DNA from 3 places in the Noviherbaspirillum agri genome. Region 2 is predicted to be linked to each of the others. Evidence: predicted binding sites of a transcription regulator. Region 2 holds the regulator's gene; each other region holds the start of a gene.
What was found. Region 2 encodes LexA, which represses DNA repair genes until DNA is damaged. Its sites were predicted from a motif close to ACTGTATNNNNATACAGT; they were not measured.
Positions count from the first base shown of each region.

Region 1: a site for LexA is predicted at 6,814-6,831, ahead of ACYVIA_RS02150 (error-prone DNA polymerase). Genes of this name have one in related genera too.
Region 3: a site for LexA is predicted at 875-892, ahead of ACYVIA_RS01640 (DUF3072 domain-containing protein). Genes of this name have one in related genera too.

Region 1 covers NZ_BAAGWA010000001.1:496,057-504,030, forward strand. Annotated here, with positions in the region: gene ACYVIA_RS02135 (DUF924 family protein) at 1-95, shown strand, start outside; gene ACYVIA_RS02140 (sensor domain-containing protein) at 194-2,740, opposite strand; gene ACYVIA_RS02145 (HugZ family pyridoxamine 5'-phosphate oxidase) at 2,880-3,530, opposite strand; gene ACYVIA_RS02150 (error-prone DNA polymerase) at 3,648-6,800, opposite strand; gene ACYVIA_RS02155 (SDR family oxidoreductase) at 6,972-7,778, opposite strand; gene ACYVIA_RS02160 (alpha/beta hydrolase) at 7,843-7,974, opposite strand, start outside.
Region 2 covers NZ_BAAGWA010000018.1:15,673-23,646, reverse strand. Annotated here, with positions in the region: gene ACYVIA_RS20250 (DEAD/DEAH box helicase) at 1-1,251, opposite strand, end outside; gene ACYVIA_RS20245 (inositol monophosphatase family protein) at 1,442-2,236, opposite strand; gene ACYVIA_RS20240 (RNA methyltransferase) at 2,367-3,125, shown strand; gene lexA (transcriptional repressor LexA) at 3,359-4,024, opposite strand; gene rpsF (30S ribosomal protein S6) at 4,269-4,637, shown strand; gene priB (primosomal replication protein N) at 4,654-4,956, shown strand; gene rpsR (30S ribosomal protein S18) at 4,972-5,256, shown strand; gene rplI (50S ribosomal protein L9) at 5,286-5,738, shown strand; gene ACYVIA_RS20210 (replicative DNA helicase) at 5,903-7,291, shown strand; gene ACYVIA_RS20205 (DUF47 domain-containing protein) at 7,391-7,974, shown strand, end outside.
Region 3 covers NZ_BAAGWA010000001.1:379,217-387,190, reverse strand. Annotated here, with positions in the region: gene ACYVIA_RS01650 (GlxA family transcriptional regulator) at 1-552, shown strand, start outside; gene ACYVIA_RS01645 (hypothetical protein) at 587-778, opposite strand; gene ACYVIA_RS01640 (DUF3072 domain-containing protein) at 936-1,169, shown strand; gene ACYVIA_RS01635 (CopD family protein) at 1,360-1,803, opposite strand; gene ACYVIA_RS01630 (ABC transporter substrate-binding protein) at 2,054-2,881, opposite strand; gene ACYVIA_RS01625 (hemerythrin domain-containing protein) at 3,128-3,628, opposite strand; gene ACYVIA_RS01620 (energy-coupling factor ABC transporter ATP-binding protein) at 3,753-4,436, opposite strand; gene ACYVIA_RS01615 (ABC transporter permease) at 4,448-5,155, opposite strand; gene ACYVIA_RS01610 (formate dehydrogenase accessory sulfurtransferase FdhD) at 5,189-6,043, opposite strand; gene ACYVIA_RS01605 (DUF3305 domain-containing protein) at 6,081-6,521, opposite strand; gene ACYVIA_RS01600 (hypothetical protein) at 6,617-7,027, opposite strand; gene ACYVIA_RS01595 (hypothetical protein) at 7,039-7,599, opposite strand; gene ACYVIA_RS01590 (formate dehydrogenase subunit gamma) at 7,610-7,974, opposite strand, start outside.

The DNA of each region.
Region 1 (7,974 bases), on a different contig from region 2:
GCTTCGGGCGCTTCCCGCATCGCAATCGCATTCTCGGGCGGGATTCCACGCCTGAGGAGGTGGTTTTCCTTTCGCAGCCCGGCTCGTCGTTTTGATGTGTGTCGGCTTGCCATGTGCAGCGTTTGCAGCGATGGATTGCGTCCATCTCGCCGGTTTGGGACGGTTTCATTCAGCGAATTTCTGCCTCATCACTTTAGCCATGCAGCATTTCTGAGAAGTCTTCCGACGTAACCGGTTTACCGAAATAGAAGCCTTGCGCGCATGTGCAGCCGATGGATTTCAGGAAGTCTGCCTGTTCCGCGGTTTCCACACCTTCGGCAACGACGCTCAGGTGCAGGCCTTGCGCCATGCCCATGATGGCGCTGGTGATGGCCATGTCGTTCTGGTCGCGGCCGATGCCGCTGACGAAAGAGCGGTCGATCTTCAGCGCATGGATGGGGAAGCGTTTCAGGTAGGACAGGCTGGAGTAACCAATGCCGAAGTCGTCGACCGACAGCCGGATTCCCATCTCGCTCAGGCGCATCAGCGTCTCCATGTTTTCTCCGTTGGGCTGCATCAGGATGGTTTCCGTGATTTCCAGGTCCAATGCCCTTGCCGGGACCTTAAATTCGCGCAACGTTCGCTCGACCAGTTTCGCGAAACCGGGTTGGAAGATCTGGCGCGCGGACAGGTTGACCGATACGTGCATGTCTTCATGATCGTTTTCGCGCCAGCGGGCGAGTTGCGCGCAGGCTTCGCGCAGGACCCATTCGCCGATCTGCAGAATGAGACCGCTTTCCTCCGCGATGGAAATGAATTGCTCCGGCGGCACCATGCCGCGGTCCGCATGGTGCCAGCGCAGCAGCGCTTCGGCGGAGAAGATGCGCCTGCTCTGCAGGTCGACCTGCGGCTGGTAATGCAGCTTGAGGTCTCCGTGCGCCACGGCGCGGCGCAGCTGGTTCTCGAGCGCGAGGCGATGCTGGATAGCGACATTCAGGTCATGCGTGAAGAATTGGTAGTTGCCGCGGCCATTCTCCTTGGCGTGGTACATCGCAGTGTCCGCTGCGCGCATGAGCACGGCAGCGTTTCTCCCGTCGTCCGGGTAGAGGCTGATGCCGATGCTGCCGCCTGCGTGCAGCACGTGCCCCTCGGCTTCAAAGGGCGCTTCCAGCGCCTTCAGCGCCTTGCCGGCGACCAGCGCCGCTTCCTCGCTATGGTGCAATGAAGAAAGGACAATCACGAATTCATCGCCGCCCAGGCGGGCGAGAATGTCATCCTGGCGCAGGCAGGCATGCAGCCGCCGTGTCACGCCCTGCAGCAGCAGGTCGCCGACATGATGGCCGAGCGAATCGTTGATGCGCTTGAAGTTGTCGAGATCGATGAACAGCACGGCGGCCAGTTCCCTGTGGCGTGCCGCATGTGCGATGACCTGGTTCAGGTTTTCTTCCAGCAGCGCGCGGTTGGGCAGGCCGGTCAGCGCGTCGTGGTGGGCCATGTGGCGGATGCGCTCTTCGGTTTCCTTGCGCTCGATGGCAATGCCGGCAACATGAGAGGCAAGTTCTGCCAGGCGCAAGTCGTCGGGGCGCGGATGGCGCGGCTCCAGGTAATACATCGCGAAAGAGCCGAGCATCTTGCCGGTGGATGACTGGATGGGTGTTGACCAACAGGCGCGCAGTCCATGTTGTAGTGCGACGTCGCGGTAGTTTGCCCAGAGCGGATCGGTGAGGATGTCGGTCACGATCACCGCCTTGCCGGTGTACATGGCAGTGCCGCAGGAGCCGGCGGTGGGGCCGATCGGCCGCCCATTGATGGCGGTGATGAATCCGGATGGCAGGTTGGGTGCCGCGCCGTGCCGTACATGGATGCCGTCGTCGTCCAGCAGCAGGACGGAGCCGAGCATGCCGGGCGATTGCGACTCGATCAGCTGGATCAGCCTGTCGAGCACTTCTTCCACCGGTGCACCCAAGGCAATCATTTCCAGAAGCTTGTTCTGCCCGGTGCACAGCAGCTGGGATTTCTTGCGCTCGGTAATGTCGCGCATGATGGCGGCATACAGGTTGGCGCCGGAGTGCTGGAACTTGCCGAGCGAGACCTCAACCAGGATTGGACTGCCATCCTTGTTCCGCGCGGTTAATTCAAGGCTGTTCCAGCCGGCCTGTGCACTCTTGTCGGCAATGCAGTTCCGGAGCATTTGCCTGCTGTTTTCAGGCAGCGATTCCGGCATCAGCAGCGCGAGGTCCTGGCCGATGAGTTCCTCCGGACGATAGCCGAATGTGCGTTCGGAAGAGGGGTTGGCATAGGTGATGAGGCAGCGTTCATCGAGGATGAGAATGGCATCGGTTGCCGCCTCTGCCACCTTGCGGTAGCGCTCTTCGTCTTGCGGCAGTTGCTCCGTGCGCCGGCGCTGGCTGAGGTCGACGACGAACGCAACGCCGCGCTCCTGCGAACCGGTGAAAAATGTGCCGCCGATCATGACAGTGACGCGTGTGTCATCCGCACGGAGGAGTTGTTTCTCGTGCGGCATGACGCTGCCGGTGCGCCTGAGTTCGTCGAGGGCTTGAAGATCCATCCGCCGCGACTCCGGGGCGGTCAGGTCGGTAGCCTTGATCTCGCCGGACAGCAATGCGTGCCGGGAATAACCGGCAATCCGGCAGAACGCGTCATTGGCATCCAGGATGTTGCCTTCCATATCCCAGAAAAACATGCCGATGAGGTTGGCATCCGCCAGCGGCCGAATCGACTCTTCGCTGATATGCAGCATGCTGGCCAAGTCCTTGCTCCTTGCTTTTTTCAACAAGGGTTAGACACTCGGGCAAGGAAGATAGTTATGCGTGCGGCCGGAATTTCTCGGATTTTTTCGTGCTGGCGTTGCCCCGTTCCGGGTGCAGTGACGGGCGTTGTTACAGGGCCGCAAGCAATCGCTGCATGCTGCCGACGATTTTTTCCGCCGATTCGACGGGCTGTGGCAGTCGCAGGCGGTCGCGCTTGCCGTGATGCTCGATGTCCGCGCCATAACAGTCGAGTCCGAGTACGCGCACGCCCACGGCATGGCTGCCGGTCAGTTCGCGCAGGCAGGTGGCCTCATCGGCGAGCGGCAGTACCGCCGCCTGTGTCCAGTTGGCACTTTCGATCCAGCCCATCTGGCCGAAGCCGGCAATGTAGCGCACGCGCTTTGGTGTCAGGCGGAAGAAAGCAAAATCGCCCAGGCTGAGGTACTGCTCCGCATCCGGCTGGTAGCGCAGATAGCGCGTGACCAGTTCCGGCGCTGCGTCGATGCGCTCGGCATCGCCGACGAGCGTCATGCGGGCGCCGGTCAGCACGTTGCTGCCGTTCGGGCTGTTGACCAGGAAGCTTGCGCGGCCGTCAGCGGCAAGGTTCTTCGTATGCTCGGCCAGTCCGCTGACCAGAAACAGTGGGCGGTGATGCTCGTCCGGCGCAAAGGGCAGGGTAGTCGCAAACGGATAGCCGGGCAGTTGCAGCGAATGCGTGGCAAGCGTGCCGGAGGAGGCCGAGTGAAGCAGGTGGATGGCGATGTCGAGGGTCGGTTTCATTGCGGTAATTTATCCATTTTTCAGTAGCTCGCCAAATAGGAAGTGTGATCGCGGCGGTTCACAGCGATTCGCGGTCATGACGTCAACCGGCGTTGTCAAAGCGGGCTTTTCATTGATTCAAGCAAAATCCCGGCTGTGCGTATTGAGGCTTCCCAGCAAGGGCGTCATGTCCACCAGCCTTTTCGCGACCAGGTGGCGCACGCCGCTTTCGCATTGCCAGATGCCGAACACGCCAAGCAGGCGGCTGCCGAGCAATTCCTTCCTGTACTTGTCGACCAATGCCGGCCACACGATGACATTGACCAGCCCGGTTTCGTCTTCAATGGTCACGAACATGGTGCCACTGGCGGTGGACGGGCGCTGGCGCACGGTGACGATGCCGCAGGCGCGCGCAATCGCGCGGTCGCCGAAAGTATTGAGCACCTCGGCCGGCAGGAAGCGCTTCTTCAGCAGCAAGTTACGCAGCAGCGCCAGCGGATGGCGGCCCAGCGTCAGGCCGAGCGCATGGTAATCGGCCACGATCTCTTCGCCTTCGGAAGGCGCATCCAATTGCACGGCGTCTTCCTGTATCACCGCCTTCTTTAGCAAGCCCTTGTCCGGCTGGCCGGCAATCGCCTGCCACAACGCCTCGCGCCGGTTGCCTGCGAGTGCGGCCAGCGCGTTGGCATTGGCCAGCATCTGCAGGTCGTGGCGCGTCAGTTGCGCGCGCAATGCGAGATCCGACAGATCGGAAAATACGCGCACGGCACGCGCTTCCTCGATCCGGTACGCGGCATCGGCTGACAGCCCGCGCACCATGTTGAAGCCGAGGCGCACCGCCGGGCGGCTTCCGGTTCCGGGTTCCAGTGCGGCTTCCCATGCGCTGCTGAGAATATCCACCGGACGTACTTCGACGCGATGGCGTCGCGCATCCTGCACCAGTTGCGATGGCGAATAAAAACCCATCGGCTGGCTGTTGAGCAGTGCGGCGAGGAAGGCTTCCGGCTCATGGCATTTCAGCCAGGAACTGGCATACGCGAGCAACGCGAAACTGGCGGCGTGGCTTTCGGGAAAACCATATTCGGCAAAGCCTTCGATCTGGCGCACGATGGCGTCGATGAACGCGTCCTCGTAGCCTTTTTTACGCATGCCGTTCTTCAGTTTTTCCTGGAAGCGGCCGAGATCCCCCTTGCGCCGCCACGCAGCCATCGAGCGCCGCAATTGGTCCGCCTCGCCGGCGGTGAAGTCGGCCGCCACCATCGCGATCTGCATCACCTGTTCCTGGAACAGCGGCACGCCGCAGGTGCGCTCCAGCGCTGCCTTGAGCTCTTCCTTCGGATAAATAATCGGCTCCAAACCTTGTCGCCGACGCAGGTAAGGATGCACCATGCCGCCCTGGATTGGCCCCGGGCGCACGATCGCGACCTGGATCACGAGGTCGTAGAACTTCTTGGGCTTGAGGCGCGGCAGCATCGTCATCTGCGCGCGGCTTTCGATCTGGAACACGCCGACCGTATCGGCACGGCTGATCATCGCGTAGGTCGCCCGGTCTTCCGCCGGAATGTCCTGCAGGGAGAAGGGCTCGCCGCGCTGCTCGGTGATCATGTCGAGCGCACGCCGGATCATCGACAGCATGCCGAGCGCGAGGATGTCCACCTTCAGCAGGCCGAGCGCGTCGAGGTCGTCCTTGTCCCACTGCACCACGCTGCGGTCTTTCATCGATGCATTTTCGATCGGCACCAGCCGCGACAGCTTGCCGCGCGCAATCACGAAACCGCCGGGATGCTGCGACAGGTGGCGCGGAAATCGCATCATCTTCTCCGCAATGTCCGCCCATAGCTGCGCAATCGGCGAGCCTGGATCCATGCCGCATTCGGTAAAGCGTTCCGACAGCCCCGTCTTGCCGTCCCACCAGCGATGCGACTTCGCAATCTTGTCCACGATGGCCAAGTCCACGCCGAGCGCCTTGCCGACATCGCGCAGCACGCTGCGCGGCTTGTAGCTGATCACGACGGCGGTCAGCGCGGCGCGCAGCCGGCCGTACTTGTTGTACACATACTGGATCACTTCCTCGCGACGCTGGTGCTCGAAGTCGACGTCGATGTCCGGCGGCTCGTTGCGCTCCTTCGAGATGAAGCGCTCGAACAGCGAATGGCTGCGCGACGGATCCACCTCGGTAATGCCGAGGCAGTAACACACCGCCGAGTTGGCGGCCGAGCCGCGTCCCTGGCAAAGGATGTGCTGGCTGCGCGCAAAGCGCACGATGTCGTACACCGTCAGGAAGTACGGCTCGTAGGACATCTCGGTGATCAGCGCCAATTCATGCTCGACCTGTTCCTGCACCTTGGCCGGAATGCCGGCCGGGTAGCGCCATTGCGCTCCGATATAGGTTTCCTTGCGCAGGTAACTGGCGGGCGTCTCGCCCGGCGGCACCAGCTCGTCCGGATATTCGTAGCGCAATTCATCGAGGGAAAACGTGCACAGCTGCGCGATGCGTACTGTTTCCGACAGTGCCTCTGCTGAATAGATGTTGCCGAGCCGCAGTCGCGAGCGCAGGTGCTGTTCCGCATTCGGCGCGAGGTCGTAACCGCATTCCGCAATCGGCTTGCGCAACCGGATGGCAGTCAGCGTGTCCTGCATCGGCTTGCGCGAGCGCACATGCATGCAGACATCGCCGGTTGCCACAACGGGCAGTCCGGATGCCTGCGCCGCCTGTTCGACCACCGCGCGATGCTGTTCGTCGCCGGCCCGGTGCAGCAGCGTCATCGCGATCCATGCGCGACCGGGGAAGCTGCTGCGCATCCACGCAGCCTGTGTGGCGAGTTCATCGGCGGCAATGCCATGCCGCGGCGTCAGGATCGCCAGGCAGTCCGGCATGCTGTGCAGGTGGGTATAACCGGATTCCGGTTCGGTAAAGTCCTCCGGCGTAAGACGGTAGAAACCCTTGTCCGCGCGGGTGCGCGCGAGCGTGATCAGTTCCGACAGGTTGCCGTAGCCTTCGCGATTTTTCGCCAGCAGGATCAGGGAAAAGGCCGGGCTGCCATTGCCGTCGACCAGTTCGAACTGGCTGCCGATGATGAGGTGTAGCCCGAGCTGCTTCGCTTCCACATGCGCGCGCACGACGCCCGCCAGCGAGCATTCATCGGTAATGGCCAGCGCCGAATAGCCGAGCCTGGCGGCGCGCATCGCCAGTTCCTCCGCATGGGAGGCGCCGCGCAGGAAGGTGAAATTGCTGACGCACTGGAGCTCGGCGTAAGCAGGAAGCGCGGGAGGAGGCAGATCGGCAGGCATGAAGTAAGTCTATACTGTACAAAAACACAGTATTTGATTTTATTAAACCTGCTTGCAGCGAAGCAACAACTAACCTCGATGTTTTCGCCTGCTGACCGGGCGTTGTCGCGGCAGCCGGAGAACTCAGCATCCGGACCGCACAATGCGCAATGCTTTTCACAACCTGCCTCGTCAGCTCTCAGCGCGCAAGTCCGCCTGCTGCGGTTTGCGCGGCAGGCACAGGTATTTCATCAGCGGACGTTTCAGGAAAGGGAAGGCCCAGAAGAATGCCGCCTGCGCATGCGTGAGGTAATGGACGCGCCAGTGAACCCGCTTGCCATGCGCCGCCCGCCACGCCGTCTCCGCCACATCCTCTGCTTTTACATTCACGCCGATCACGGAAATGCTGTGCGCCTGCCGCGCGGCGCCGGTCACCATCGGCGTATTCACGTACGGCGCAAAGATGTCGCTGACGACGATGCCGTCGCGCTCGAGCTCGAGGCTCAGCGCTTCCGTGATCGCGCGCACCGCATGCTTGGTCGCGGAATAGACGGCAAGCTCCGGTGTACCGTAAAAGGCGGAGGCAGAGCACATGGTGAGGATGCGTGCGCCGGGCGTGTGCTTGAGGTGGGGAAGCGCGACGTGGATGCCGGTGAGAACGCCTTTGATATTGATGTCGACCAGCCGGAACTGCTGCTGCAGGTCGATCTCGGTACACGGCCCCATGTACAGGATGCCGGCATTGTTGAACAAGACATCGATGCGGCCGTGTGTGCTGCGCGCAAAGTCGTCGATAACGGCGCCGTAGCCTTCCGCATCGGTGACATCCAATCGTCGAACGAAACAATTCCCGGCGCCGATTTCCCGGGCCAGCAATCCCAGGCCATCCTCGTTCAGATCGGTAATGCCGACATGCCAGCCACGGCGTGCAAACAGCAGCGCGGTGGCGCGCCCGATGCCGGATGCTGCGCCGGTGATGAAAATCGTTTTTCTGTTCATTGCCCTTCCTCCTTTGGCCAGCCGCATGACAGGCGGGTTGATTGTCAGGCTATCGATACCGCCGTTATCCTGCTTTTCTGTTGAGTGTGCGCATTCTTGCTTCGGCAATGCCCCGTGCGCGACACAGCGCCAGCCAGTCCATCACTTCATCCGCGCGCTGCGCCCAGCCCGGTTCGCCCAGCATCCAGTGCGCATG
Region 2 (7,974 bases):
CGTACCGGTTTGCGACTTGTTCGCAGGCTTGTTTGCCGGCTTGCTTCGTGGCGAGCGGTTGCGCGGGGGAGGGTTCCCGCTTCGAAGCTGAATCGGCTGCGGACGGGCATTCGGGTCGGGTTCGAACCCGGGGATGATTTCCTGAGGCAGGCTGCGCTTGATCAATTTTTCGATGCCCTTGAGCATATCGTGCTCATCCACGCAGACAAGCGATACGGCTTCGCCTGCGGCACCGGCCCGCCCGGTGCGGCCGATCCGGTGCACATAGTCTTCCGGCACGTTGGGCAGATCGTAGTTGACCACATGCGGCAACTGGTCAATATCAATTCCGCGCGCTGCAATGTCGGTCGCGACAAGCACCTGCAGGCTACCATCCTTGAATTCCGCCAGAGCACGCGTACGCGCCGCCTGGCTCTTGTTGCCATGGATTGCGAGTGCACTGATACCGTCCTTGCCAAGCTGCTCGACCAGCTTGTTGGCGCCGTGCTTGGTGCGGGTGAAGACCAGCACCTGGAACCAGTTTCGCTCCTTGATCAGGTGGCTTAACAGTGGATGCTTGCGGTTGCGGTCGACCGGGTGCACCTTCTGCTCGATGATCTCGGCGGTGGAGTTGCGCCGGGCGACCTCGATCATTGCCGGCGCATTCAACAGGCCGTCGGCGAGTGCCTTGATCTCATCGGAGAAAGTTGCAGAGAACAGCAGGTTCTGGCGCTGCTTCGGAAGCGCCGCGAGAACACGGCGGATATCTCGGATGAAGCCCATGTCCAGCATGCGGTCGGCCTCGTCCAGGACGAGGATTTCAATATGGGTGAGGTCAACCGTGCCTTGCTGCATATGGTCGAGCAAGCGGCCGGATGTGGCAACGAGAATGTCGACGCCTTGTGCCAGCAGTTTCATCTGCGGATTGATATTGACTCCTCCGAAGATCACGGCCGAGGTGAGCTTCAGGTACTTTCCATAGACGCGGACACTCTCCTCAACCTGTGCCGCGAGCTCCCGCGTGGGCGTCAGAATCAAGGCGCGAATGGATTTCTTTCCACCCGCAGAACGGGCGTTTTTCGAAAGACGCTGCAAGATCGGCAAGGTAAATCCAGCAGTCTTGCCGGTACCGGTCTGCGCCCCAGCAAGCAGGTCCCCGCCGCCGAGTACGGCGGGGATAGCCTGCGATTGAATTGGAGTGGGAGTGTTGTAGCCGTGTTCTGTAACGGCGCGAACAATGTCGTCGGACAAGCCGAGCTCTTTAAAAGTCATTTTAATCAGTACAAAAAGGACTGCGCGCCATCACGAGACCAGTGGAATCAAAGGCGTGCAGATTGGATGAGGCGGAACGTAAGAAGCGAATGCGCGATGGAGGAAAGTGGAACCCTCGATCACGCAGGGCGTGGACAGCGCCGTACGCGGTCCACGCGGATTTCTTCTGGCGGGAATGATTGCGGCGGCCTTATTTTGCGAAGGGTGACAAGAGATTGACCATCTGTGCGAAGATTTTCGGTGTGCCGGCAATCACGTCACCCTTGTACAGGTAGTCCGACTCGCCGGAGAAATTTGCCACGATACCGCCCGCTTCCGTAATAAGCAGCGCCCCCGCAGCCATATCCCAGGTCTGCAGGCCCTTTTCGAAGAAGCCGTCGAGGCGGCCGGCCGCAACATAAGCGAGATCCAATGCCGCAGCGCCGGGGCGACGCAAGCCTGCACAGCGCTCTGTCATGACCTTGAACATCTTCAGATACTCATCCAGACCTTCCATGTCCCGGAAGGGGAAACCGGTGCCGATCAACGCCTCGCTCATCTTGTCCCGGCGGCTGACGCGGATGCGTTTGTCATTCAGGTATGCGCCGGCACCCTTGGAAGCCGTAAACAAGTCATTGCGGCAAGGATCATAAACTACCGCTTGCGTAATTTGCCCACGGTGCTGGAGCGCGATCGAGACGCAATACTGCGGGAAGCCGTGGATGAAGTTGGTGGTGCCGTCGATCGGATCAATGATCCAGACGTTTTCATTCTCGTCGTGCAGGTTGGCAGAAGGGCCGGTTTCCTCGCCCAGAATTGCGTGGTCAGGGTAGGCGGTTTTAAGAACTTCGATGATCGCCAGCTCGGCGGCTTTGTCAACTTCAGTAACGAAGTCGTTGTGTCCCTTCTCGGTGACTTTGATGCGTTCGATGTCGAAAGAGGCGCGGTTAATGAGCGAACCGGCCCGGCGAGCGGCCTTCACCGCCGTATTGAGCATGGGATGCATAGGATGTTCCGTTAAAATGGCGGTACCGTTCGCTACCGCGCCGGAGCCCCGCAAGAGAATGAATTAATGAGCGATGCGGCAAACCGAATGAGTCCCAGGAAACGATTGCCGCGCAATCCCGCTATTCTAAATGAACCAGCCTCAAACCAATACCCCTCTTTTTAACCGCCTTCGGTTCGTGCTCGTCCAGACCAGTCATCCCGGTAACATCGGAGCTGTTGCACGCGCAATGAAAACGATGGGTTTTTCGCAGCTAGTGCTGGTCGATCCGCGCTTCCCTGATGCGCTCCAGCAAGAGGAGGCTGTCGCATTCGCCAGCGGCGCGCAGGATATCCTCGCGACCGCAAGAATCGTTGAAAACATAGAGGAGGCGCTGGAAGGATGCAATTTTGCAGCAGCGTTAAGTGCGAGATTGAGAGAGTTTTCTCCGCCATTGCTAACGCCGCGCGTTCTCGCGGAGCAGATCGCCGCAGAGTCAAGTCTGAATGCCGCGCTTGTCTTCGGGAGCGAGCGCTACGGTCTCCCGAATGAAATCATCGAGAAGTGTAATGCGCTGATCAATATCCCGGCCAACCCGGATTATTCCTCGTTAAACCTTGCACAGGCTGCCCAAGTACTTGCATACGAAGCAAGGATGGCTACATGTGGCGACGTCCTTCCGGTAGCGCCAATCGGTTTTCAGGGTGAAGCTGCCGGCTTTGCGCAAGTTGAAGGCATGTATGCCCACCTGGAAGAAGCCTTGGTCGCCATCGATTTCCTTGATCCGGCGAATCCGAAGAAACTAATGCCTCGCCTGAGGCGTTTGTTTTCGCGTGCTCAGCTCGAAACGGAAGAGGTCAATATCTTGCGAGGTATCGCGCGCCAGATTCTGGTGAAACTGCGCACTTAGGGCTAAGCAAAATGTTCACGCGCGTCGCGCATCCTGCTTCCGACTGTTCATAGCGTCGCAAATCCCTGCAATGGTCCGACCATGGCTCCGGTTTGCGCCCTGCGCTCCGTCCCGAATTCCGGCACGTGCCATCGCGGGACTTGTTCAGTGTAGCCTCAGTGCCGTAGGGCGCCTTACGGTTATACCTGGTTGCTCCGCTGGTTTGCCTGGAGTCGTTATGGCAAAAAAGACATTTAGCCCCAGGCGCGCAGCAAACCTACGGCCAAGCCTTCCAGTGCAAAGCTATCCTCGTTTGCATCGACCCGGATCGGTTCGAAATCTGGATTTTCCGGCAAAAGTTCGATAATGGAGCCAGACTTTTTGTAGCGTTTTACGGTGACATCATCACCCAGTCGCGCCACAACGATCTGGCCATTCTTTGCATTGTCGGTTTTTTTCACCGCAAGCAGATCGCCGTCAAGAATTCCGACATCGCGCATCGACAGTCCCCGGACTTTCAGCAGGTAGTCCGGCTTTGCGGAGAACAGTGACGGATCGACGCTATACGTGGCCTCAATATGCTCTTGCGCGAGGATTGGGGAGCCAGCTGCTACACGACCGACGAGGGGCAGGCTAAGCTGCATCAAAGACGCGTGAGGGAGTGCCATCTGGCGCGTGGCGGATCGACTCGATGCGCCGTTGGCATGCATATCGCGCAAGCGGATTCCCCGGGATGTGCCGGGTGATATTTCAATGGCACCTTTGCGTGCGAGCGCCTGAAGATGCTCCTCCGCGGCATTGGCAGAGCGAAAGCCAAGTTCAGCGGCAATCTCGGCGCGAGTAGGCGGGAAGCCGGTGTTTTCAATAGCTTCGCGGATCAGGTTGAGGATCTGTTCCTGGCGGGCGGTCAATTTGATCATGGTGGAAACCCGGCGCCAATTGGCGCTGTTTATATAGACAGCCTGTATTTTTATACAGGCATTATGTGAATGCAAGCCCTAAATGACGCTATTTCCGACTATTTGGGATTTGGATTGCTGAGGAGGATTAAGGGTTTGAAAGCATTGAAGTTTCTTTGTCTTCAAGCTATTATGTCGGGCTTTCCTCTTCCCACACTCGTCTTGACGCCGAGGTGGGCGTTTAATCCGACCACAAGGAGATTACATGCGTCATTATGAAATCGTTTTTATTGTCCATCCGGACCAAAGCGAACAAGTGCCCGCGATGATCGACCGCTACAAGGGCATCGTCACCGCCCGTAACGGCAAGATCCACCGTGTTGAAGACTGGGGCCGCCGCCAGATGGCATATATGATCCAGAAGCTGGCGAAGGCGCACTATGTTTGCATGAACATCGAATGCGACAGCGAGACCCTGGCTGAAATCGAAACCGGCTTCAAGTTTAACGATGCTGTCCTGCGCCACCTCACCGTCAAGATGAAGAAGGCCGAGACCGCGCCGTCTCCGATGATGAAGGCTGTGCAGAAGGAAGATGCTGCCAAGAGCCAACGTACCGAGGCCTCTGCAGCGTAATTGCTAGACGAGGAGCGTGAACCAGCTTCGCTTGATTGCCACCATTGTTGAACGTGACGTGTTGCGTTACACACCGGCTGGCATTCCGATCGTATCTGCAAAACTGCATCATGCATCGGACCTAGTTGAGGCAGGTATCCCACGCCAGGTTGAATTCGAAGTTGCCGCGATTGTCGCAGGTGAGCTTTCGGGAAGATTCAATCAGGTTGAGTTGGGAGCGAAGTTGCTGTTGACAGGGTTTCTTGCACGGAAGAACCGCAATAGTAAAACCCTGGTCTTTCACGTGACCGATTTCGAGACATATACACCAGATCAATAGATACAGGAGCCAACCATGGCATTCGGTAAAAAATTCGATAAGAGCAAACTCAAGCAAAAGCGCCAACAGCAAAATCCGCTGTTCAAGCGCAAGAAATTCTGCCGCTTCACCGCCGCCGGCGTTGAGCAAGTCGACTACAAGGATGTCGACACGCTGAAGGACTTCGTCCAGGAAAACGGCAAGATCATGCCGGCGCGTCTGACTGGCACGAAAGCGCACTACCAGCGTCAGGTGGATACGGCGATCAAGCGCGCACGTTATCTCGCGTTGCTGCCTTACACCGATCTGCACAACGCCTGATTGACGACTGAGGAAAATAGGAGAAAAACATGCAAGTCATTCTGTTGGAAAAAGTCGTCAACCTCGGCAACCTGGGTGATGTAGTGAAGGTAAAGGACGGTTATGCACGTAACTTCCTGATCCCGCAACGCAAGGCACGTCGCGCTACGCAGGCAGCGGTCGCCGAATTCGAGACAAAGCGCGCCGAGTTGGAGAAGGCAGCAGCCGAGAAGCTCTCAGCAGCTCAAGCGCAAGGTGAAAAACTGAGCGGCATGACCGTTCAGATCTCCCAAAAGGCTGGTGTCGATGGTCGTCTGTTTGGTTCTGTCACGAATGCAGATATCGCTGAAGCTGTCACCAAGCAAGGTTTCGCAGTCGAGAAGGCACAAATTCGCATGCCGCAAGGTCCGCTTAAGATGGTTGGCGACCACACGATCTCGGTTGCCTTGCATACAGACGTGGTTGTTGATGTGACTGTTTCCGTTTTGGGCGAACAAGCGTAATACTGCTTTTTACAGTGCGAAAAAAGGCCGGTTTTCCGGCCTTTTTTGCTTTTTGCCGACTTGTCGCATGTCTGTCAAGCACCGAGTTGACAGCTGGAAAATAAAGTCTCGTTCACCGTCTTTGGCGCCGAAAACAGAGGGGCTAAGCGGGTATAATTCGCGCCATGAATGACCGAGCTGATCCGCAACTAGAAGCACTTCGCGTTCCGCCTCACTCGATTGAGGCAGAACAATCTGTACTGGGTGGTCTGCTGCTCGATAACGCAGCGTGGGATCGTATCGCCGACTTCGTGGGCGAAGACGATTTTTACCGATATGACCACCGCATCATTTTTCAACACATCGTCAAGCTGATCAACGCAACGAAGCCGGCTGACGTCATTACTGTTTTCGAAGCACTCAGCACAAGCGGCAAGGCCGAGGAAGTCGGTGGCCTGACGTACCTGAATGCGCTCGCCCAGAATACTCCCTCCGCAGCAAACATTCGCCGCTATGCCGAAATCGTGCGCGACCGTGGTGTATTGCGAAAGCTGATCACGGTTTCGGACGAGATTGCTACACAAGCATTCAATCCACAGGGGAAGGAAGTCAAGCAGATGCTTGACGAGGCCGAGTCCAAGATCTTCGCCATTGCCGAAGAGGGGGCGCGTGGTGCACAGGGCTTCCAGGCTATCCAGCCGCTGCTCACGGAGGTAGTCGAGCGTATCGACGAGCTGTACAACCGCGACAACCAGAACGACATCACTGGCGTTCCTACAGGCTTTATCGATCTGGACCGCATGACCTCCGGCCTGCAGCCTGGCGATCTGGTGATCGTGGCAGGGCGTCCATCGATGGGTAAGACCGCGTTCTCATTGAACATCGGCGAGAACGTGGCGATCGATAGCGGCCTGCCAGTCGCCGTGTTTTCGATGGAAATGGGTGGTGCTCAGCTCGCAATGCGTATGCTGGGTTCTGTTGGGCGTCTCGACCAGAGTCGCCTGCGTGTCGGTAAGCTGAACGATGAGGACTGGCCACGGCTGACGCATGCGATTCAGAAGATGAACGAAGCGCAGTTGTACATCGACGAAACACCAGCGTTAAGCCCAATCGAAATGCGTGCCCGTGCGCGACGGCTGTCGAGGCAGTGCGGTCGCCTTGGTTTGATCATTGTCGACTACTTGCAGCTGATGTCGGGCAATGGTGGTGGCGGAGAAAACCGCGCAACCGAAATCTCCGAAATCTCGCGGAGCCTCAAGGGACTTGCAAAGGAATTGCATTGCCCTGTCATTGCATTGTCTCAGCTGAACCGCTCTCTCGAACAACGTCCGAACAAGCGTCCGGTGATGTCCGACCTTCGTGAGTCAGGTGCTATTGAGCAGGATGCGGACGTAATTCTGTTCATTTACCGAGACCAGGTCTACAACCCCGATTCACCAGACAAGGGGACAGCTGAAATCATTATCGGTAAGCAGCGTAACGGTCCGATCGGTACCGTACGGCTGACATTCCTCGGCGAATACACGAAGTTCGATAATTACACCGGCGGTAACGCAATTTTTGACAACGAATAAACGTTTCTTGCAGCTGGCTTTTTTAAGCGCCTGCCGCCACAAGCAGTAGGATGGAAACGCAAGACAGATTTATTGCTTTAACTTTAAGAGAGCGTAATTATGTTTGGACGACTGATGCCCAGCGAGGGCAAATTCTTTGACCTCTTTGTTCAGCACGCCGACTTGTGTGTGAAAGGGGCGCGTGAAATGGTCGCGTTGATGACCAATTTCGACGACCTTGAGAACCGCGTGCATGCAATTGAGACCGTCGAGAAGCAGGCCGACAAGGTCACGTATGAAACACTGGACATGCTGCACAAGACCTTCATTACGCCTCTCGACCGTGACGACATCCACAAGCTGATCACCCGCATGGACGATATCCTTGACCTTTTGGAGGATGCGGCGCAGACCATTTCGCTTTATGACATCAAGGCGATCACGCCGGAAGCCAAGCGACTTGCCGAGCTTTGCCTGGCCTGTACTGAACGCGTGAAGACAGCTGTCGGCCTGTTGCACAACATGGATAACTCCGGACAGATTCTTTCCATATGCGAGGAGATCGATCGCCTCGAATCCGATGCCGATCATGTCATGCGCGCGGCGATGTCCAAGCTGTTTCGTGACGAGCCTGACGTGCGGAACCTGATCAAATTGAAGGCTATTTACGAACTGATGGAGACAGTCACGGATCGTTGCGAGGA
Region 3 (7,974 bases), on a different contig from region 2:
CAGCGCGCGCTCGTTGCGTCGGGCGAAGGACAGCGGCTGATCATGGCAGGTGGCGGCACTACCTGGCTGGATCTGGCGCTCTATCTCATCGCACGCCTGTGCAGCGTCGACATCGCAATGCAGACCGCTCGCCTGAACATGATCGACTGGCACGACATCGGGCAACAGCCCTTCGCCCGTCTCGCGCAAACGCGGCAGACGGAAGATGCGCTGATCGCGCGCTGCCAGCGATGGATCGCCGACCATTACGCGGAACCTGCGCCGGTCAATGCAATGATTGCGCTGTCCGGAATCGCGGAGCGCTCCTTCAAGCGGCGTTTTCAGCAGGCGACCGGCATGTCGCCGCTCGAATACGTGCATACGCTGCGGCTCGAAGAAGCCAAGCAGATGCTGGAATCCGGCAAGCAGCCTGTGGAAGAGATTGCGAACGAAGTGGGTTATGAAGACGCCGGCTTTTTCAGCCGGCTGTTCCGGCGCCACGTCAACCTGACACCGGCGCAATACCGCAGACGCTTCGGCGCATTGCGCCACGCCATCGAGCATGGCGGATGAAGGAACGGGTCAGGCGTCGGGATGCCTTGCCAGTTCAATGTCCTGCGACCGATACCGGCCGCCATTCGTCGATCTCCTCCGCGCGCAAGACAACCGGCGTGCCGCGATCGAGGTGATAGAAGCACCAGCTTGCCACGCTCCATCGCGCCTCGAACTCACCCTTTGGTGTCGTGACAATGCAAAGCTCTCCTTCTTTCAGGTGCGATAACGCACTTCCTGTTTTCATTTCATCTCCCCTCCTTTCCTGGCAAGGATTGCGAACACAACATCCCTCGCCTTCCGTTCCGCTCGCCGTTCCTACAACGGCGATGCCGAGGAACTAACTGTACAAACATACAGTCCACCATGCAAGCGTTGATTGACTGTCAGCAGAGGAGAAACAAATGGACAAGCGAACGCAAGAGGATGCGCAGCAGAGCAACATGGTGAAGGATCCGAAAGACTGGACGACCGGCGACGAGCCGATGACAGGCGCCCAGCGGTCCTACCTGAAAACACTGTCCGAGGAAGCAGGCGAAGAGATGGATGACACGCTGACGAAAGCACAGGCTTCCGAGCGCATCGATGAATTGCAGCAAAAGACAGGCCGCGGCATGGACAGCGGCGCGCGCCACTGATCGCTCGGTGCCGTGCACAGCTTATTCACATTTGCTGTGGTCAATACTGTGGATAAGTAGGGATAAGCCACCTTATGTCCATGATCTCTAAGGAAATTTTTCCGTTGAGTAAAATCAAGGCAGGTGGCTGACCGACTGTCGAAACGTGCGCAGACGGCCCGGCGTGGCATCGCCCTCTTGCGAGGCGGTGTCAAACAAGCAATCCGCCACGGAATGACACACCGACCACGACGAAGAGCACGGACACCGTCGTGACAAGAGCCACCCTGCGCGCCAATGCAGGCAGCGTTTCTGCGCTGAGCGTCGGAATGATGCGCAAGCGCGCATCCAGCGCCGTGATCAGCGTAATTGCCAGCAGCGCCAGTTTGAACGTAATGAGCATCGCCGGCGCGCTCGAAAGGGAAAACCACATCCGCACGTCGGGCACCATCGACTGCGCCATCCACAGACCGGACGCGATCTGGATCAACAGCGCCGGCATGCCGACGCGCTCGAATCCCGACTCGAACGCCAGGAGGATTGTCGGGTCGCGCGCAGCGAGCGCACGCGGCAGCACCGTCGTCGCGAGCACCAGATGACCGCCGGTCCAGACGGTGGCGGCTAGGATGTGAAGCAGGAGAATGTAGCTGTACATCGCAGGAGGGGTGTTTGCCGTTGGGCTTCTGTTGAGGATGGAGTATTTTAGGTTGCTTCACGTTAATCCGTGAAGCAACTTAGCTTTCCACCCAGCAGAGGTAAAGGGGGATAGCGGACGGCGAGGCATCCGCCGGAAGGCCGGGAATGATCGGCAGGAAAACCTGAAGCGGAATCCAGAATCAGCGCTACCTTCCCGCGCTTGCATCCGGGCCAGCGTGCGCCGGCTCGGTGCGACGGCAGCGCGTCGCTCAACGACTTTGCGCCATGGGGAAGAACAGCTGCTGGCCATCGACGCGGAACTCGCCGATGCGCTGCTGGCCGGCTGGCGAGGTGATCCACTTGACCAGTTGCATCGCCCCCTTGTAGTTGGCGTCCGGGTGCTTTGCCGGGTTGACGGCGATGATGCCGTAGGGGTTGAACATTTTTTCGTCGCCCTCGACGGCCACTGTCAGTCCTGTCTTTGCGCGGTAAGCAACGTAGGTGGCGCGATCGGTCAGCGTGTAGGCCTGCATTTCCTGCGCCATCGTCAGTACCTGTCCCATGCCGAGCCCGGCGGAGACGTAGTTGCTGCCTGACGGTTTCACACCGGCCTCCTTCCAGTAAGCCTGCTCCATCTGGTCGGTACCGGAATTGTCGCCGCGAGAAATGAAGCGCGCATTGGTGTCGACGATCTTCTTCATCGCTGCGATGACGTCCTTCATGCCGCGGATGCCGGCGGGATCATTATCCGGCCCGACGATGATGAAGTCGTTGTACATCACGTCGCGGCGGTTGACGCCATAGCCTTCCATCACGAACCGGTCCTCCGCCTTGCGTGCGTGCACGAGTGTTACGTCGACGTCGCCGTTCTTTGCCAGCTCCAGCGCCTTACCGGTGCCCACCGCGATCACCTGCACCTTCAGTCCGGATTCCGCCTCGAAGGACGGCAGCAGGTATTGCAGCAGGCCGGAGTTGTCCGTGCTGGTCGTCGTGGACAGGCGAAGCACCTGCTGCGCCGATACCGGAAGCTGTGCCAGCAGCAAAACGGCGGCAAGTGCCGCCGCCCGGGAAAGACGTGATCTGAATGCGCTCAACATGCCAGCTTCTCCTTGTCGACAGGTGTCCATCTTCAGGAGTTTCAGGAAGCGCGATGAAGAGATATCTCAAAATCCAGTCGAGAATCGCCCTGCCATAGCGGTGCAGGAAACGAGGTACAGAGGAAGCCGGGAACGCTTCACAAAGGAGAGACTGCCGAAGCGCCACGATGCAGCATGAATGCACTGCGGCCGCAGAGCTTTCATCACCGTGCGGACTCAATCACATCTTCAGGCGCTTCATTCACGCTATCGCCGCGGACCTTGTTGACCGGTACGCGCCTCGACATGCGAGAAATTCGCCTCGGCCGCCTGCATGCGCAGGCCGATATCGGCCATGTCGAGGTGTGCCTGTTGCAGCTTCGGGAAAAACTGCGTTTCCTCTTCCTGCATGTGGTGCAGCGTGATGTCGATGACCTGCCGCAACAACTGCTCTGCCTGCGGGTCGTCAAGCGGCGCCGTCCGCAGAGGCTGCAGCATGTCATCCGTTCTCTGGTGCTCTTGCAGGAAGTGGTCGATCATCGCCGGATCGACGTCGCGCACCGCCGGATAAAACGCACTTTCTTCCAGCTGCGTGTGGCTGTCGAGCAGCAACAGGATCTGCAATGCCGCCTGCTTCCTGACTTCCTCGTCCTGGCTGCGTGTAAAGGCGTCCGCCAGCTTGCGGAACAGGTTGTGGTCCCGCAGCAGCGCTTCGACCGGCCGGTCCACGGGAAAGGCGCCACGGTTTTCGCTCATCTCGGTATCCATTCTGGCCTCCATTACTCAGCTTAGTTGCAGCGACAAGCAGGTTCGATGAAGGGGCAAGTCCAAAGTTCAGAACGAACGGCGACGGTCAACGACGGACAACCACAGAAGCCGCGAACGTTCCCATTCACGCAACGCGCATGCGATTCTGGCGTGCCTGCAGCCGGCCGTCCTGCAACTTCAGCCGTTGCACACCGGGCAAGGCGATCAGGTCGCGGTCGTGGCAGGCCATGATGACGCTGCTGCCTGCGGCGACCAGCGAAGGAATCAAGGCGATGACCTGCTCGCGTGCGGCGCCGTCGAGGCTGGAGGTCGGCTCGTCCAGCAACAGCAATTTCGGCTCCAGCACCTTGGCGCGGGCCAGCGCCACGCGCTGCTTCTCGCCGCCGGACAAGGTGTGCGGCTTGCTCGCATGCAAATGGGCGACGCCCGCCCAATCCATCGCCTGCTCCACACGCCGGTCGATTTCTCGCTTCGGCAGGCCCCGTGCTCGCAGGCCGAAGGCGATATTGTCCGCAACGCCAGTGGAGAACAGTACCGGATGCTGGTGCACATACACGACCTGTTCGCGCATGGCTTTGGGATACGCGGGATGGACGGCGAGTCGTACGCTCTCCCCCATGAACTCGGCGCTGCCAACCTCGGCGCTTTCCAAACCCGCAAGAATGCGCAGCAGCGTGCTCTTCCCTGCCCCGTTCAGCCCGGTCAGCACGCAGGCGCTCGATTGCCGGATGGTCAGCACATCGATGTCGAACAGCACCCGCTCGCCGAAGGATTTCTTCAGGCGGTGAACCACGAGCAAGGATGTCATTCGCCCCCCCATCATGCGGTTCCCCGGGCCGGACGCGGATCGCCCTGCAGCAAGACCAGCAAGGCGTTAATGACGAGTGCGACAAAGACCAGCACGATACCCAGCGCAATACCCTGCGCAAACTCGCCCTTGCTGGTTTCCAGCGCAATCGCTGTGGTGATGGTGCGTGTTTCGCCGGCGATGTTCCCGCCGATCATGATGGCGCAGCCGACTTCCGAGATGACACGGCCGAAGCCGTGAATGATCGCCGCCATCATTCCGAATCGCACTTCATGCAGCACCGTGCGCATCACGCGCCAGCGGGAAGCGCCGAGCGCAATGGCCGTCTCCGCCAGCCGCGGGTCGGCGCTCTGGATGGCGGCGAGCGAAAACGCGGTAAGCACCGGCAAGGCAATCAGCATCTGGCCGGCGATGATGCCGGGCTGGGAGAACAGCCAGCGCAGCTCACCCAGCGGCCCCTGGCGCGACAGCATCAGGTAAAGCAGCAGGCCGATCAGTACGGTAGGCAGCGACAGCGCCGCCTGCGCGAGCCAGATGACAAAGCGGCGTCCCGGAAAACGGTGCATCGCAATCGCATAGCCGGCAGCGATCGCCAACGGCGTGGCGATCACCAATGCGACCAGGGAGGTCTTCAGCGAGACCCAGATGATGCGCCACAGTCCGGCATCGCCGGAAAGCAGCAGCAGGAAGGCGTCGCGGATCGAATCTGTCAGCTGCATGGATACATGCTCACATCCCGCACGGTGCCCATTTCATGCCAGCCGCAGCACATCGTCGGCCGGCGCCGCAAGCTGCGGCTCGAGGATCATGCGCTCCTTGCCGGTCAGCAGCAGGAAGTGCTTGCCAGTGCAGCGTGCCAGCAAGGACATGCCGAGCCGCTGCGCCACCATGTGCCCCATCTGCGTGGTGCCGGAGCGGGACAGCAGGAAGGGAATGCCCATCTGCGCGCCCTTGATCACCATCTCCGACGTGAGCCTGCCGGTGGTGTAGAACACCTTGTCGCCGCCCTCCACGCCGTCCAGCCACATCTTGCCGGCAATGGAATCGACCGCATTGTGGCGCCCGACGTCCTCGACGAAGTACAGCATTTCGCCGTCCGCCGAGAACAGCGCGCAGCCGTGCACGGATCCGGCCTGCTTGTAGATCGACTGCTGGGTACGGATGGTGTCGACAATGCGGTACAGCGTGGACTGCCGCAGCCGCGCCTCGGCCGACAGGCAAATCGTGTCCACCTCATCCATCAGGGAGCCGAACACCGAGCCCTGGCCGCAGCCGGTAGTCACCACCTTTTTCGCGGTGCGCTGCTCGATGTCGTCGATGCCGTGCACGGTCTTGACGGCGACTGCTTCCACGTCCCAGTCCACATGGATGGAATGAATGTCCTCGATAGAGCGCACCAGCCGCTGGTTGCGCAGGTAGCCAAGCGTCAGCGCCTCCGGTGCGCCGCCCAGCGTCATCAGCGTCACCAGTTCGCGCCGGTCGACATAGACGGTCAGCGCGCGCTCGGCAGGAATCAGGATCGACGAGGTGCGCCCGCGCTCGTCAATCGCCTCCACGCCGTAGGTGAGGCCGATGCTGGCATGGCTCAGTTGCGGAAGCCGGGGCATGGGGAGGGACATGGAATGCGTGCCTTTCTGATGGGCCTTATCCGTGCTCGCGCCCGCGGCGCGGACGCGGCTGGTAATGCGTCTGCAGGTAGTCGGCAAGCCAGGCGTAGATATCGACCGGCATCGGCACGCCGTCCGCTGCCTCGCCAGAATCCAGCATGCGGGTGCCCTCGCCATAGCTGACGGAAGCGACGACGGGCATTGCGCGTTCGTCCTCCATGCGCCACATGACGAAGACCTTGGGCTCGGGCGCGACCCAGTTTTCGAAATAGCCGTCGTTCTCGTCCGGATACAGGTCGAGCCGCAGGCCGGTTACGAGGTACTGCAACTGGTCGGCGGTCTCGCTCACCGTTTGCAGGGGCGGCAGTCCTCCCTTGTCCGCCATCACGCCAACCGCGGACCACGACGCATCCGACCAAGGATGGTTGATCTTCTGCCGCTGCATCAGCACCGCAATCGGCAGGCTGTCCATGAGCATGCTGTCCTCCTCTGTCTTTTCCTTGTCCTTCCTTGCACTGCGCCTTCTGCGCTACCAGCCCCTTGTTTGCGCCTCATTTGCGCCTCATTTACCCCTCATTTACCCTTCTCCGCCGGATTTTTCACATCCTCGCTGGGCGGCGCCGTACCTGCCTTTTCGCTGCGGATCGGCTGCTTTGCTGCCGCCGCGCCCTGCTTGCCGCCGGGCTGGCCGGACGCGCTGGATTGCGCGCCGGATGCGGAAATGCCGCTGGTTGCCTGCACCGGTGTAGGCGAGTGCGTTTTCCACCCCTTTTCCGCGGCACGCTTGCGCCAATGGTTGCTGATGCGATCCATCGATGCGGCGAGTTCCTTCTTTTCCTTTTCTGCCTGCTCGGCTGCCTGCTGCTTTTTCGCGGCGGCGGCTTGCTGCTGCTCGGGCGACGGATCCGGCAGCTTGGCCGCTGTCATGCCGGATGCGCATGCCGCTGCCAACGCGACCATGAAACGAACGATGCTGTTCTTCATTGCCGACCTCGCTATCTTTTCTCTTGCTGCGCCGGCACGCTCGGTGGTGCGCCGCCGGGTGGTGACGCTGGTGGCGCCGCCTGCGACGCTGCTGCGCCACCGGTCGCGCCGCCCATGGCCGCGCCGCTCGTATTGCCGCCCGAGCCTTCCGGCACACCCGGCGTCCCGCTCGAACCCGTGCCCGCAGCGGACTGGCCGCGCACGCCCTCCTGCGTCGCACCGCCTCCGGGCGCCGATTGCTGGGCAGGCGGCTGAGGAGGTTGCTGTGGAGGTTGCTGCTGCGAGACTTCGCCGGGAGGCGACGTACCTCCCATTGCCGCACCGCCGGTCGTGCCGCCGGAACCCTGCGGAATGCCCGGCGTGCCGGCAGGCATGGAAGCAGTGGTATTGGCAGCAGACGCGGCGCGCGCCATCACTTCGCCGCTGGTACCACCGCCTGCAGTCACCTGACCGGGGAATCCGGTCTGCTTCGCTTCCCGCTCCTGGCCCGCCCGGTCGCAGCCCGGCAGTGATACTGCAGCAAGCGGCATTGCCAGCAGCAAGCCACACAACTTCGCTGTACGGATCGTCACGATGCTCCCCTCATGAGTGCTGCCACGGGGATGTCCCCTGCGGAACGTTGTCGTAATGGCTGCCGCCCACGACCTCCTGGTACCAGAGCTCATGGTGCGTGCGTGCCCATTCCGCATCGACGGTGCCATGGCGCATCGCGTTGTAGGCGCCGGGCGTGCCGACCGTGCCGATGTAGATGTGCCCCATTGCCAGCGCGATGTAGAGCGTCGCGCCGATGATGTGCAGGTAGTCCGCCATCTGCAGCGCGTAGCGTGTCAGCCCGTAGCTGTTGGGGCTGATGCTCTTAAAGTACGGAAAATTCAGCATCAGCCCGGTAATGGACATCAGCAGGCCGAGCAGCACCAGCCCGCCCCAGAACCAGAACTTCTCGCCGG